2 regions of the Serratia sp. LTN-2 genome follow, and region 1 is predicted to be linked to the other one. Evidence: predicted binding sites of a transcription regulator. Region 1 holds the regulator's gene; the other holds the start of a gene.

The links. The regulator sigma-54, encoded in region 1, starts transcription at its own class of promoters, with help from an activator protein. The targets are predictions, from matches to a motif close to GTTGGCACANNTTTCGCTNT.
Region 2: glnA (glutamate--ammonia ligase) is a predicted target of sigma-54. The motif match lies at 3,898-3,917, and genes of this name have one in related genera.

The regions. Positions count from the first base shown of each region.
Region 1 covers NZ_JCAXDO010000009.1:60,719-66,340, reverse strand. The annotation lists gene rapZ (RNase adapter RapZ) at 1-362, opposite strand, end outside; gene ptsN (PTS IIA-like nitrogen regulatory protein PtsN) at 492-953, opposite strand; gene hpf (ribosome hibernation promoting factor) at 1,109-1,396, opposite strand; gene rpoN (RNA polymerase factor sigma-54) at 1,420-2,853, opposite strand; gene lptB (LPS export ABC transporter ATP-binding protein) at 2,906-3,631, opposite strand; gene lptA (lipopolysaccharide ABC transporter substrate-binding protein LptA) at 3,638-4,177, opposite strand; gene lptC (LPS export ABC transporter periplasmic protein LptC) at 4,146-4,724, opposite strand; gene kdsC (3-deoxy-manno-octulosonate-8-phosphatase KdsC) at 4,721-5,275, opposite strand; gene kdsD (arabinose-5-phosphate isomerase KdsD) at 5,293-5,622, opposite strand, start outside.
Region 2 covers NZ_JCAXDO010000016.1:12,083-17,704, forward strand. The annotation lists gene glnG (nitrogen regulation protein NR(I)) at 1-1,157, opposite strand, end outside; gene glnL (nitrogen regulation protein NR(II)) at 1,166-2,215, opposite strand; gene glnA (glutamate--ammonia ligase) at 2,409-3,818, opposite strand; gene typA (ribosome-dependent GTPase TypA) at 4,188-5,622, shown strand, end outside.

The sequences.
Region 1 (5,622 bases):
TCGCTCTCTTCGTCTATCGCGCTTTCCAGCGACAGGTTTTTGCTGGAGAGCGGGTGCAGGCGGCGGGTGTCGCTGTAACGGCGGATCAGCGTGTTGCGATCGGCGTCGAGGAACAGCAGCTGCGGCGAGAAGCTGTCCGGCAGCTGAGTCATCGCGTATTCGAACACTTCCGGCGATTCCGGCATGTTGCGCACGTCGATGCTGACCGCCGCGGAGATATTGCGTTCCGCCAGCGTATTGGCGAGCTGCGGCAGCAGGACCACCGGCAGGTTGTCAACGCAGTAAAAACCCATGTCTTCCAGCGCCCGCAAGGCGACGGATTTTCCGGAACCGGAACGGCCGCTGACAATCATCAGCACCATGTGGCAACTCCCCTGGCATCGCGGCGGCGTTCATCGCCACCGTTGGAAACTTTGTTATTCCGGCCGCAGCCGGATCCATCATCGTGAAACAGTATCGTTATCCGGGCTGGAAGTCACGCCGGCCGGGCATCACTCGGTGATGATTTGGTAAAGTTCTTCGTCGCTCTGCGCGGCGCGCAGGCGGCGGCATACGGTTTTGTCGGCCAGGCGTTTGGCGACCAGCGACAGGGTATGCAAATGGGTTTTGCACTGATCGGCAGGCACCAGCAGCGCGAACAGCAGATCGACCGGCTGATTGTCGATGGCGTCGAAAGCGATGGGTTGGTCGAGACGGATAAACACGCCAACGGCCCGCAGTGTGTCCTCTTCCAGTTTGCCGTGGGGAATGGCGATACCGTTGCCGATACCGGTGCTGCCCATGCGCTCCCGGGTGAGAACCGCGTCAAACACCACCTGCGAAGGCAGATTGAGCTGTTTGGCGGCCAGTTCGCTGATAATTTCCAAAGCCCGCTTCTTGCTGGTGCAGTGTACCGAGCTTTTGGTGCACTCGATGTTTAACACCGAGCTTAATTGCATATATTCGTTGTTCATCTCATCTTCACTTAAAACCGCGCCACCGGGCGGACCCGGCAAGGCGGTTTTTCGTCGGTTTTAACCCTGATTACCGTTCGGCGCGTCACCCATGCGGGTCACGCGCCGAACGGCGAGGCTGCGACGTATGCAACCTCATGGAATGGGTTAGGGTGTCAGTGTTGCTTCAATTTGTCTTTATGTTTGTTCAATTGACGTGCCAATTTGTCGATCAGCGTATCAATTGCGGCATACATATTCTCGTCTTCCGAGGTGGCGTGCAACTCGCCTCCATTCACGTGCACCGTTGCTTCCGCAATTTGCTGCACTTTTTCCACACTTAATACAACATACACCTGATTGATGCGATCAAAATACTGTTCGAGTTTGGCGAACTTGTTGTTCACGAACTCGCGCAACGGATCGGTGATTTCGATGTGGTGTCCGGTAATGTTGAGCTGCATAGTGTCTTCCTTCTCAATAGAGGTCAAACCAACTGTTTGCGTTGGTTCGACGGCGGGATGGACAAAGACTCTCGGTACTTGGCGACGGTGCGCCGCGCCACGATGATCCCCTGATCGGAGAGCAGGGTGGCCAGCTTGCTGTCGCTGAGTGGTTTGGCGGGGTTTTCCGCCGCAATCAATTTCTTCACCAACGCGCGGATCGCCGTCGAGGAGGCTTCGCCGCCGCTGTCGGTATTCACGTGGCTGGAGAAGAAATATTTCAATTCGAAAATGCCGCGCGGGCTGTGCAGAAACTTCTGCGTGGTGACGCGCGAGATCGTCGATTCATGCATCTCCACGGCCTGGGCGATATCCGCCAGCACCATGGGTTTCATAAACTCTTCGCCCTGCTCGAAGAACGCCTGCTGCTGGCTGACGATGCAGCGGGTGACCTTCAGCAAGGTTTCGTTGCGGCTCTCCAGGCTTTTAATCAGCCACTTGGCTTCCTGCAGGTTGCTGCGGATAAACTGGCCGTCGGCTTCGCTGCGCGCGCTGTTGCCCAGCGCGGCGTACTGCTGATTGATCTTTAAACGCGGCACGCTGTCGCCGTTGAGCTCCACCGTCCACTTGTTCTGCGTCTTGCGCACCAGCACGTCCGGAATCACGTATTCCGATTCGCCGGTATTGATAGACTGCCCCGGGCGCGGATCGAGCGACTGAATCAGCAGCATCGCTCCTTTCAGTGTATCTTCTTTTAGCCGGGTTGATCGCATCAGGCTGCGAAAGTCGTGGTTGGCCAACAGATCCAGATGCTCGCTGATGATCAGCCGGGCTTCGGCCAGATAAGGGGTGTCTTTGGCGTATTGGGAGAGCTGCACCAGCAGGCAATCGCGCAGATCGCGCGCGGCGACGCCGATCGGATCGAAACGCTGCACGCGCTTCAACACCGCCTCGACTTCCTCGAGGGTCACGTTCTCGTCGCCCAGGCTTTCCAGAATGTCTTCCAGCGGGACGGTGAGGTAGCCGGTGTCGTCCACCGCGTCGACGATGGAGGTGGCGATGGCGGCGTCGGTATCGGAAAACGGCGTCAGATCCACCTGCCACATCAGGTAATCCTGCAGCGTTTGGGTGGTCTCGCCCTGATAGACCGGCAGCTCATCGTCGCTGTAGTCGGTGCCGGTTCCGGACGGGGTGCCGGCGGTGTAGATTTCATCCCAGGTGGCGTCCAGCGGCAGCTCTTCCGGCATGTCTTTCTGTTCCAACGCCTCGCGGGTATCGAGCCCCTCGGTATCCTGGGTTTCTTTGGCGTCGATTTCGTCGTGCAGATCGGTCTGTTCAAGCAACGGATTGCTCTCTAGCGCCAGCTGGATCTCTTGCTGAAGCTCAAGCGTGGACAACTGCAGCAGGCGGATCGCCTGCTGGAGCTGAGGAGTCATGGCCAGCTGTTGGCTGAGCCTGAGTTGCAAACCTTGCTTCATAGTCTTCTGTCTACTTCCGTTAACGGTGTCGCCCCACAGGGCGCGCCGGCGCTCAGAGGCGGAATTCTTCGCCCAGATAAACGCGTTTTACCTGCTCGTCGGCCAGAATAGCATCCGGCGTGCCGTGGGCAATCAGTTTGCCCTGGCTGACGATATAGGCGCGTTCACACACGTCCAGCGTTTCGCGCACGTTGTGGTCGGTGATCAGCACGCCCAGGCCGCTGTCACGCAGGTGCTCGATGATTTTCTTGATATCGATAACGGAAATCGGATCCACCCCGGCGAAGGGTTCGTCCAGCAGAATGAATTTCGGGTTGGCCGCCAGCGCGCGGGCAATTTCGACGCGGCGGCGTTCACCGCCGGACAGCGCCTGGCCGAGGCTGTCGCGCAGATGGGAGATATGGAACTCTTCCATCAGCTCCTTGGCGCGGTCCTCGCGCTGCTCGCTGGTGAGATCGGGACGGATCTCCAGCACCGCCATCAGGTTGTCGTACACGCTCAGACGGCGGAAGATCGACGCTTCCTGCGGCAGGTAACCGATGCCGCGGCGCGCGCGGGCGTGCAGCGGCAGCAGGCTGATGTCTTCTTCGTCGATCACGATGCGCCCGGCGTCGCGCGGTACAATGCCGACCACCATGTAGAAGGTGGTGGTTTTACCGGCGCCGTTCGGCCCGAGCAGGCCGACGATCTCGCCGGATTTCACTTTCAGGCTGACGTCTTCGACAACTTTACGGCCCTTGTAGGCTTTCGCCAGGTTTTCTGCGATGAGTGTTGCCATAAGTGATTAGTTACTCTTTTTTTGCCCGTTTTTGTCTTGCAACTGCGACGGTACCAGAACCGTTGTCACGCGTTTGCCTTTGTCGCTAAACGCCTGCATTTGCTGCTGTTGCACCAGATAGGTGATGCGATCGCCTTTCACGTTGCTGTCGAGCTGCTCCAGATAGGCGTTGCCCGTCAGGGTCACCAGCTGGGTCGCCACGTCGTAACGCACTTTCTGCGCGTGGCCTTTGACCGGTTTGCCGCTGTCCTGCATCTGGTAGAAGGTTACCGGGTTGCCGAACGCTTCAATATAGGTCTTATTCTGATCTCCGCCCGGACGGGTGACCACCACCTTGTCGGCGCGGATATCGATGGTGCCCTGTTTGATCACCACGTTGTCAGTGAAGGTGCTGACGTTGCTTTGCATGTCCAACGACTGCTTGAGCGAGTCGATGCTGACCGGTTGGCTGGAGTCGGATTTCAGCGCCAGAGCAGGGGCGCTGGCGGCCAAAACTAAGCTGCCGATCAACAGATTACGGAGTTGGTTTTTGGTTCTGGATTTCATAGTTGGTCTTAACCTTATCAATCAGCTCAGCGGTTTTGGTCCGCAGGTTCCCACGCATTTTCATGCCGTTAGAGGTAAAATTGGTCCCGTAAAGCGTGACTTCGTCATCGGAGGTGACGTCCTGGGTGACCAGGTTTACCTGAGCGTTGTCCGTCTTAATTTTTTCCAGCTGCGTGGTGGTGGTCAGGCTGTTTACCTCGACGTGACCATACAGATACAGCATCCGGTCTTTTGTCAGTTTGGCGCGATCGGAGCGAACTGACCAGGTGGCCACCGCATTCTCATCGAACAGCGTCATCACCGGCTGGGTGAACCAGCTCAGCTCGCCGGCGGTGTAATACTTCGCGTCTTCCGCCACCAGCTTGTAATTCAGCTTGCCGGCCGGGTTGTACACCACGGTGACCGTATGCTGGCTCTGGTAGGTCGGATCCTGATCGTTGGCCGGGCCAGGCGCGGTGTCGTCGCTGAAGTCCGTCATGTTCCAGCCGATCAGCGCCAGAACGATCACCGTCAACAGGATGGTGATCCACAGTTTGGTTTTACTCATATCGACAGCCCTTTGGCGTCCTCCAGCTTATTTTGAGCCAAAAGAATGATGTCGCACAGTTCGCGCACCGCGCCGCGGCCGCCGGCAATGCGGGTGACATAGTGAGCGCGCGGCGTCAGCAGCGGGTGTGCGTCCGCCACCGCGACCGCCAGCCCGACCTGCGCCATCACCGGCCAGTCGATCAGGTCATCGCCGATATAGGCGACCTGATCCGCCGTTAACGACAGTGTATCCAACAGTTCGCGGAAGGCCAAAAGCTTATCGGATTGCCCCTGATACAGATGGGTGATACCGAGCGTCTGCGCGCGGTCTTCCAGCAGCTTGGCGGAGCGACCGGTGATGATCGCCACCTCGATGTCCGAGGTTTTCAAGCAGCGGATGCCGTAGCCGTCGCGCACGTTGAACGCCTTCAATTCTTCACCGTTGTTGCCCATGAAGATCAGGCCGTCCGACAGCACGCCGTCAACGTCGCAAATCAACAGGCGGATGTTCCCGGCACGCGCCATAACCTCTTGTTCTACCGGCCCGTAGCAGGTTTCTACCATACCCATTCCGTTCTATTCCTTAATTAAACGACGCCGGCGCGCAGCATGTCATGCATATGTACCACACCCAGCAATTGGTCGCCATCGGCAACCAACAGCGCGGTGATGTGGCGTTGTTGCATCAGATTCAGCGCATCGACCGCCAGGATATTGGGGCGCACCCGCACGCCGCCCGGCGTCATGACATCGGCGATCTTCGCCTCGTGCAGGTTGATGCCCATGTCGAACACCCGTCGCAGGTCGCCGTCGGTAAAGATGCCGGCGATTTTCATCAGATCGTCGCAGATCACCGTCAGGCCCAGATTTTTGCGGGTGATTTCCAGCAGCGCGTCGCGCAACGAGGCGTCGGCGCT
Region 2 (5,622 bases), on a different contig from region 1:
AGTTCACCCGGCAGATCCTGGATCAGCACTTCCTGCCCGGCGGCCATCACCGTCAGCCAGCGGCAGGTGTTCTCCAACTGACGCACGTTGCCCGGCCAGGGCAGGCGGGTCAGTGCGGTTTCGGTTTCCGGGTGCAGGTTCTTGGCCTCGACACCCAACTCTTTGGCGGCGATCTGCAGGAAGTGGCGCGCCAGCCGCGGGATGTCTTCCCGGCGCTCGCGCAGCGGCGGCAGGTGTACGCGGATCACGTTCAGGCGGTGGAACAGATCCTCGCGGAACTTGCCTTCCTGTACACGCAGCTCCAGGTTCTGGTGCGTGGCGGCGATGATGCGCACGTCGACCTTCACCGGCGCATAGCCGCCGACCCGGTAGAACTGGCCGTCCGCCAGCACCCGCAGCAGGCGCGTTTGCACGTCGAGCGGCATATCGCCGATCTCGTCGAGGAACAGCGTGCCGCCGTCGGCCTGTTCAAAGCGGCCCTGACGGATTTGGTTCGCGCCGGTGAAGGCGCCTTTCTCGTGGCCGAACAGCTCGGACTCGATCAGATCCTTAGGGATGGCGGCCATGTTCAGGGCGATGAACGGCGACTTGGCGCGCGGGCTGTGGCGGTGCAGCGCATGCGCCACCAGCTCCTTGCCGGTGCCGGATTCGCCGTTGATCAACACGCTGATCGACGAACGCGACAGCCGGCCGATGATGCGAAACACGTCCTGCATCGCCGGCGCTTCGCCGATGATGTCCGCCGCCGGATCGCTGGCCGGCTGGCTGCGCACCGGCTGCTGTTGCTCCTGATAATGGCTGATGGCGCGATCGACCAGCGCCACCGCTTCGTCGATGTCGAACGGCTTCGGCAGGTAGTCGAAGGCCCCTTGCTGATAGGCGCTGACGGCGGCGTCCAAATCCGAATGCGCGGTCATGATGATCACCGGCAGCATCGGGTGGCGCTGTTTGATCTGCTTGAGCAGCGCCAGGCCGTCTATACCCGGCATGCGGATATCGGACAGCAGCACGTCGGGGGTTTGCGTGGCCAAGGCTTCCAGCACGTCATTGCCGCCTTCGAAGGTGGCGCAGCTCAGGCCCGCGCCGGTGAGCGCGCGCTCGAGCACCCAGCGGATGGAGCTATCGTCATCGACGATCCAGACTATCCCTCGTTGCATAGCAAACCTCACTGACGAATGGGCAGGTAGACCGAGAATTCGGTATGACCTGGCCAACTGTTGAATTCAATTTTTCCGCAATGCTGATCGATAAGATTGCGGGCGATGGATAAGCCCAGGCCGGTACCGCCTTCACGGCCGCTGACCATCGGGTAGAACAGCGTGTCCTGCAGCTGCGCCGGTACGCCGGGGCCGTCGTCTTCGACGTCGATGCGCGCCGCCAGACGGTAGCGGGTGCCGTGCAACGTAATCTGAAACGCGGTGCGGGTGCGCAGCGTGATGGTACCGCCTGCCTCGCCCAGCGCCTGCAGCGCGTTGCGGGTGATGTTCAGCAGCACCTGTTCAATCTGATCCGGGTCGTGGGCCATTTCCGGCAGGCTCGGATCGTAGTCGCGCACCAGCGTGACGTTATCCGGCATTTCCAGCGACACCAGCTGGCAGACGCGCTCCGCGACCTGATGGATGCTTTGGGTGATATGCTGGCCGGGCCGCTGTGGCCCGAGCAGGCGATCCACCAGATTGCGCAGCCGATCGGCCTGCTCAATGATCACCTTGGTGTATTCGGTCAGCGCCGGATCGGGCAGCGCCTTGGCCAACAGCTGAGCCGCGCCGCGCAGGCCGCCCAGCGGATTTTTAATCTCGTGCGCCAAACCGCGCACCAGATCGCGGGCCGCCACCTGTTGGGCATGCTGCAGCTGTTCCTGGCTCAGGCGGCGCTGATTGTCCATCGGCGCCAGCTCGACCAGGATATAGCCTTCCGGCAGCGCCTGAGCGGTCAGGGAAAGGATATGCGCGCGGCCGTCGACCACCAGGGTCACTTCGTTGTCGGTGAAGCCCTGACCGGCGCACAGGCTTTCACGCATCAAAGAGACGTTCAGCGAAAAATAACCGAGCAAATCGGGTAGCGGCGTGCCGAACAGCTTGCGGGAGCTTTGCGCCAGCAGCTGCTGTGCCGCCGGGTTGGCGTAGTGAACCGCCAGTGAGTCATCCAACAGCAGGATGCTGTTGATGAGTGAATTGAGGATCTGCCCAGCATCGGGCAGCTTGCCAGTTGCCATACAGCAGACTCCTGCACCTTTTTAGTGCATCTATCCTACTCCATCCGGGATCGGCGTGGTATGGAATAGTTTTGCAGAAAATACGGTGGAGAAAAAAACCCATCCGAAGATGGGCTGAAAGTTTCCACGGCAACAAAAAAGCGATAACAAAAATGTGGGCGCCGTCCGCCTCTGCAGACGGCGCGGGTCGGGCTTAGACGCTGTAGTACAGTTCGAACTCAACCGGGTGTGGCGTCATGCGAACGCGGTCCATCTCTTCTTTGCGCAGTTCGATGTAGGCATCGATCGCATCGTCGGTGAACACGCCGCCGCGGGTCAGGAACTCGCGGTCTTCGTTCAGTGCGGCCATCGCCTCGTCCAGCGAGCCGGCCACTTTTGGAATCTCGGCTTCTTCTTCCGGCGGCAGGTCGTACAGGTTTTTGTCCATGGCGTCGCCAGGGTGGATCTTGTTGATGATGCCGTCCAGGCCGGCCATCAGCAGTGCGGCGAAGCACAGGTATGGGTTAGCCGCCGGATCCGGGAAGCGGGCTTCGATGCGGCGCGCTTTCGGGCTGGAAACCACTGGAATGCGGATAGACGCAGAGCGGTTACGGGCGGAGTAAGCCAGCATCACCGGCGCTTCGTAGCCCGGCACCAGACGTTTGTAGGAGTTGGTGGTCGGGTTGGCCAGGGCGTTGATCGCCTTGGCGTGCTTGATGATGCCACCGATGTAGAACAGCGCGGTTTCAGACAGGCCGCCGTATTTGTCGCCGGCGAACAGGTTGGTACCGTTCTTGGACAGCGACATGTGGCAGTGCATGCCGGAACCGTTGTCGCCGAACATTGGCTTCGGCATGAAGGTCGCGGTTTTGCCGAAGGCGTGCGCTACGTTGTGCACCACGTATTTGTAGATCTGAATTTCGTCGGCTTTCTTGGTCATGGTGTTGAAGCGGGTTGCCACTTCGTTCTGACCGGCGGTCGCCACTTCATGGTGGTGCGCTTCAACCACCAGGCCCATCTCTTCCATGGTCAGACACATGGTAGAACGCAGATCCTGCGAAGAGTCGACCGGTGGAACCGGGAAGTAACCGCCTTTCACCGCCGGACGGTGGCCTTTGTTGCCGCCGTCGTATTTTGTGCCGGAGTTCCAGGCGCCTTCGATGTCGTCGATGGCCACGTGGGAACCGCGGATGCTGCTGCCGAAGCGGATGTCGTCGAACAGGAAGAATTCAGGCTCTGGCCCGAACAGCACGGTGTCCGCGATGCCGGAAGAGCGCAGGAAGTCTTCGGCGCGTTTAGAGATGGAGCGCGGGTCGCGATCGTAGCCTTGCATGGTGCCCGGCTCGAGAATGTCGCAGCGAATGATCAGCGTAGGTTCTTCGAAGAACGGATCCAGAACCGCCGTGCTGGCGTCCGGCATCAGTACCATGTCAGATTCGTTGATGCCCTTCCAACCACCGATAGAGGAGCCGTCAAACATTTTACCTTCTTCGAAGAAGTCGGCGTTTACCTGGTGAGCCGGGATAGTCACGTGTTGTTCCTTACCCTTGGTGTCAGTGAAACGCAGGTCTACGAATTTCACTTCATGCTCATTCAGCATCGTCAAAACGTGTTCAGCGGACATACTTAACTCTCCCGGTTTATCATTGTCGTCGTCGTGGAACGAATCTGTGGAACTGGCTTTTTTTCGCCTTGAAAAGACTAAAGCGAAAAGCGTGCCAACTTTTAAAAAAGGCTTTCATCGCCTTTCTGCGCGGGTTTTACCCAGCCACAGTATGCACCATCAGCGATAATTTGCACTGTTATGGTGCAATTGGGGTGGCGTGGGCACCGAAATGGTGCAAAAGTGCAACGATTGCGGCTTTTTGCACCGTGAAAGGGATCACAAACTGACCGGTATGCGGTTGTTTATAAGAGATGGTTGTGATCTTGTTTAGTCCCTCGCTTAATACGTGTACAATAGCGCGCTATTTCTAATGCCCGAGGCAAAGCTGTGATCGAAAATTTGCGTAACATCGCCATTATTGCCCACGTTGACCATGGTAAAACCACCCTGGTTGATAAGCTGCTGCAACAATCCGGTACTTTCGGAGAGCGTGCGGAAGCCACCGAACGCGTAATGGACTCCAACGATTTGGAGAAAGAGCGTGGGATTACCATCCTCGCAAAAAACACCGCCATTAATTGGAATGGTTACCGTATCAACATCGTGGATACCCCAGGACACGCCGACTTCGGCGGTGAGGTAGAGCGCGTGATGTCGATGGTTGACTCGGTGCTGCTGGTTGTGGATGCAATGGATGGCCCTATGCCGCAAACCCGCTTCGTGACCAAGAAGGCCTTCGCCAACGGTCTGAAGCCGATCGTGGTTATCAACAAGGTTGACCGTCCTGGCGCGCGCCCTGACTGGGTTGTGGATCAGGTGTTCGACCTGTTCGTGAACCTCGACGCGACCGACGAGCAGCTCGACTTCCCGATCATCTACGCTTCTGCGCTGAACGGTATCGCCGGCGTCGATCACACCGACATGGCGGAAGACATGACCCCGCTGTATCAGGCGATCGTCGACCACGTGTCTGCGCCGCAGGTTGAGCTGGAAGCGCCATTCCAGATGCAGATCTCCCAGTTGGACTACAACAACTACCTGGGCGTTATCGGCATCGGCCGCATCAAGCGCGGTAAAGTGAAGCCGAACCAGCAGGTCACCATCATCGACAGCGAAGGCAAAACTCGCAACGGTAAAGTGGGCAAAGTGCTGGGCCACCTGGGTCTGGAGCGTATCGACAGCACCCTGGCGGAAGCGGGCGACATCATCGCCATCACCGGCCTGGGCGAGCTGAACATCTCCGACACCATCTGCGACACCAACGCCGTAGAAGCGCTGCCGGCGCTGTCCGTCGACGAACCGACCGTAACCATGTTCTTCAACGTCAACACCTCGCCGTTCTGCGGTAAAGAAGGTAAGTACGTGACCTCGCGTCAGATCCTTGATCGTCTGAACAAAGAGCTGGTGCACAACGTGGCGCTGCGCGTCGAAGAAACCGACGATGCGGACGCTTTCCGCGTATCCGGTCGTGGCGAGCTGCACCTGTCGGTGCTGATCGAAAACATGCGTCGTGAAGGTTTCGAGCTGGCGGTTTCCCGTCCGAAAGTTATCTTCCGCGAAATCGATGGCCGCAAGCAGGAGCCATTCGAGAACGTGACGCTGGATATCGAAGAGCAGCATCAGGGTTCCGTGATGCAGGCGATGGGCGAGCGTAAAGCCGACCTGAAAAACATGGATCCGGACGGTAAGGGCCGCGTGCGTCTCGACTACGTGATCCCAAGCCGCGGTCTGATCGGCTTCCGTAACGAATTCATGACTATGACTTCGGGTACCGGTCTGCTGTACTCCACCTTCAGCCACTACGACGACGTGCGTCCGGGTG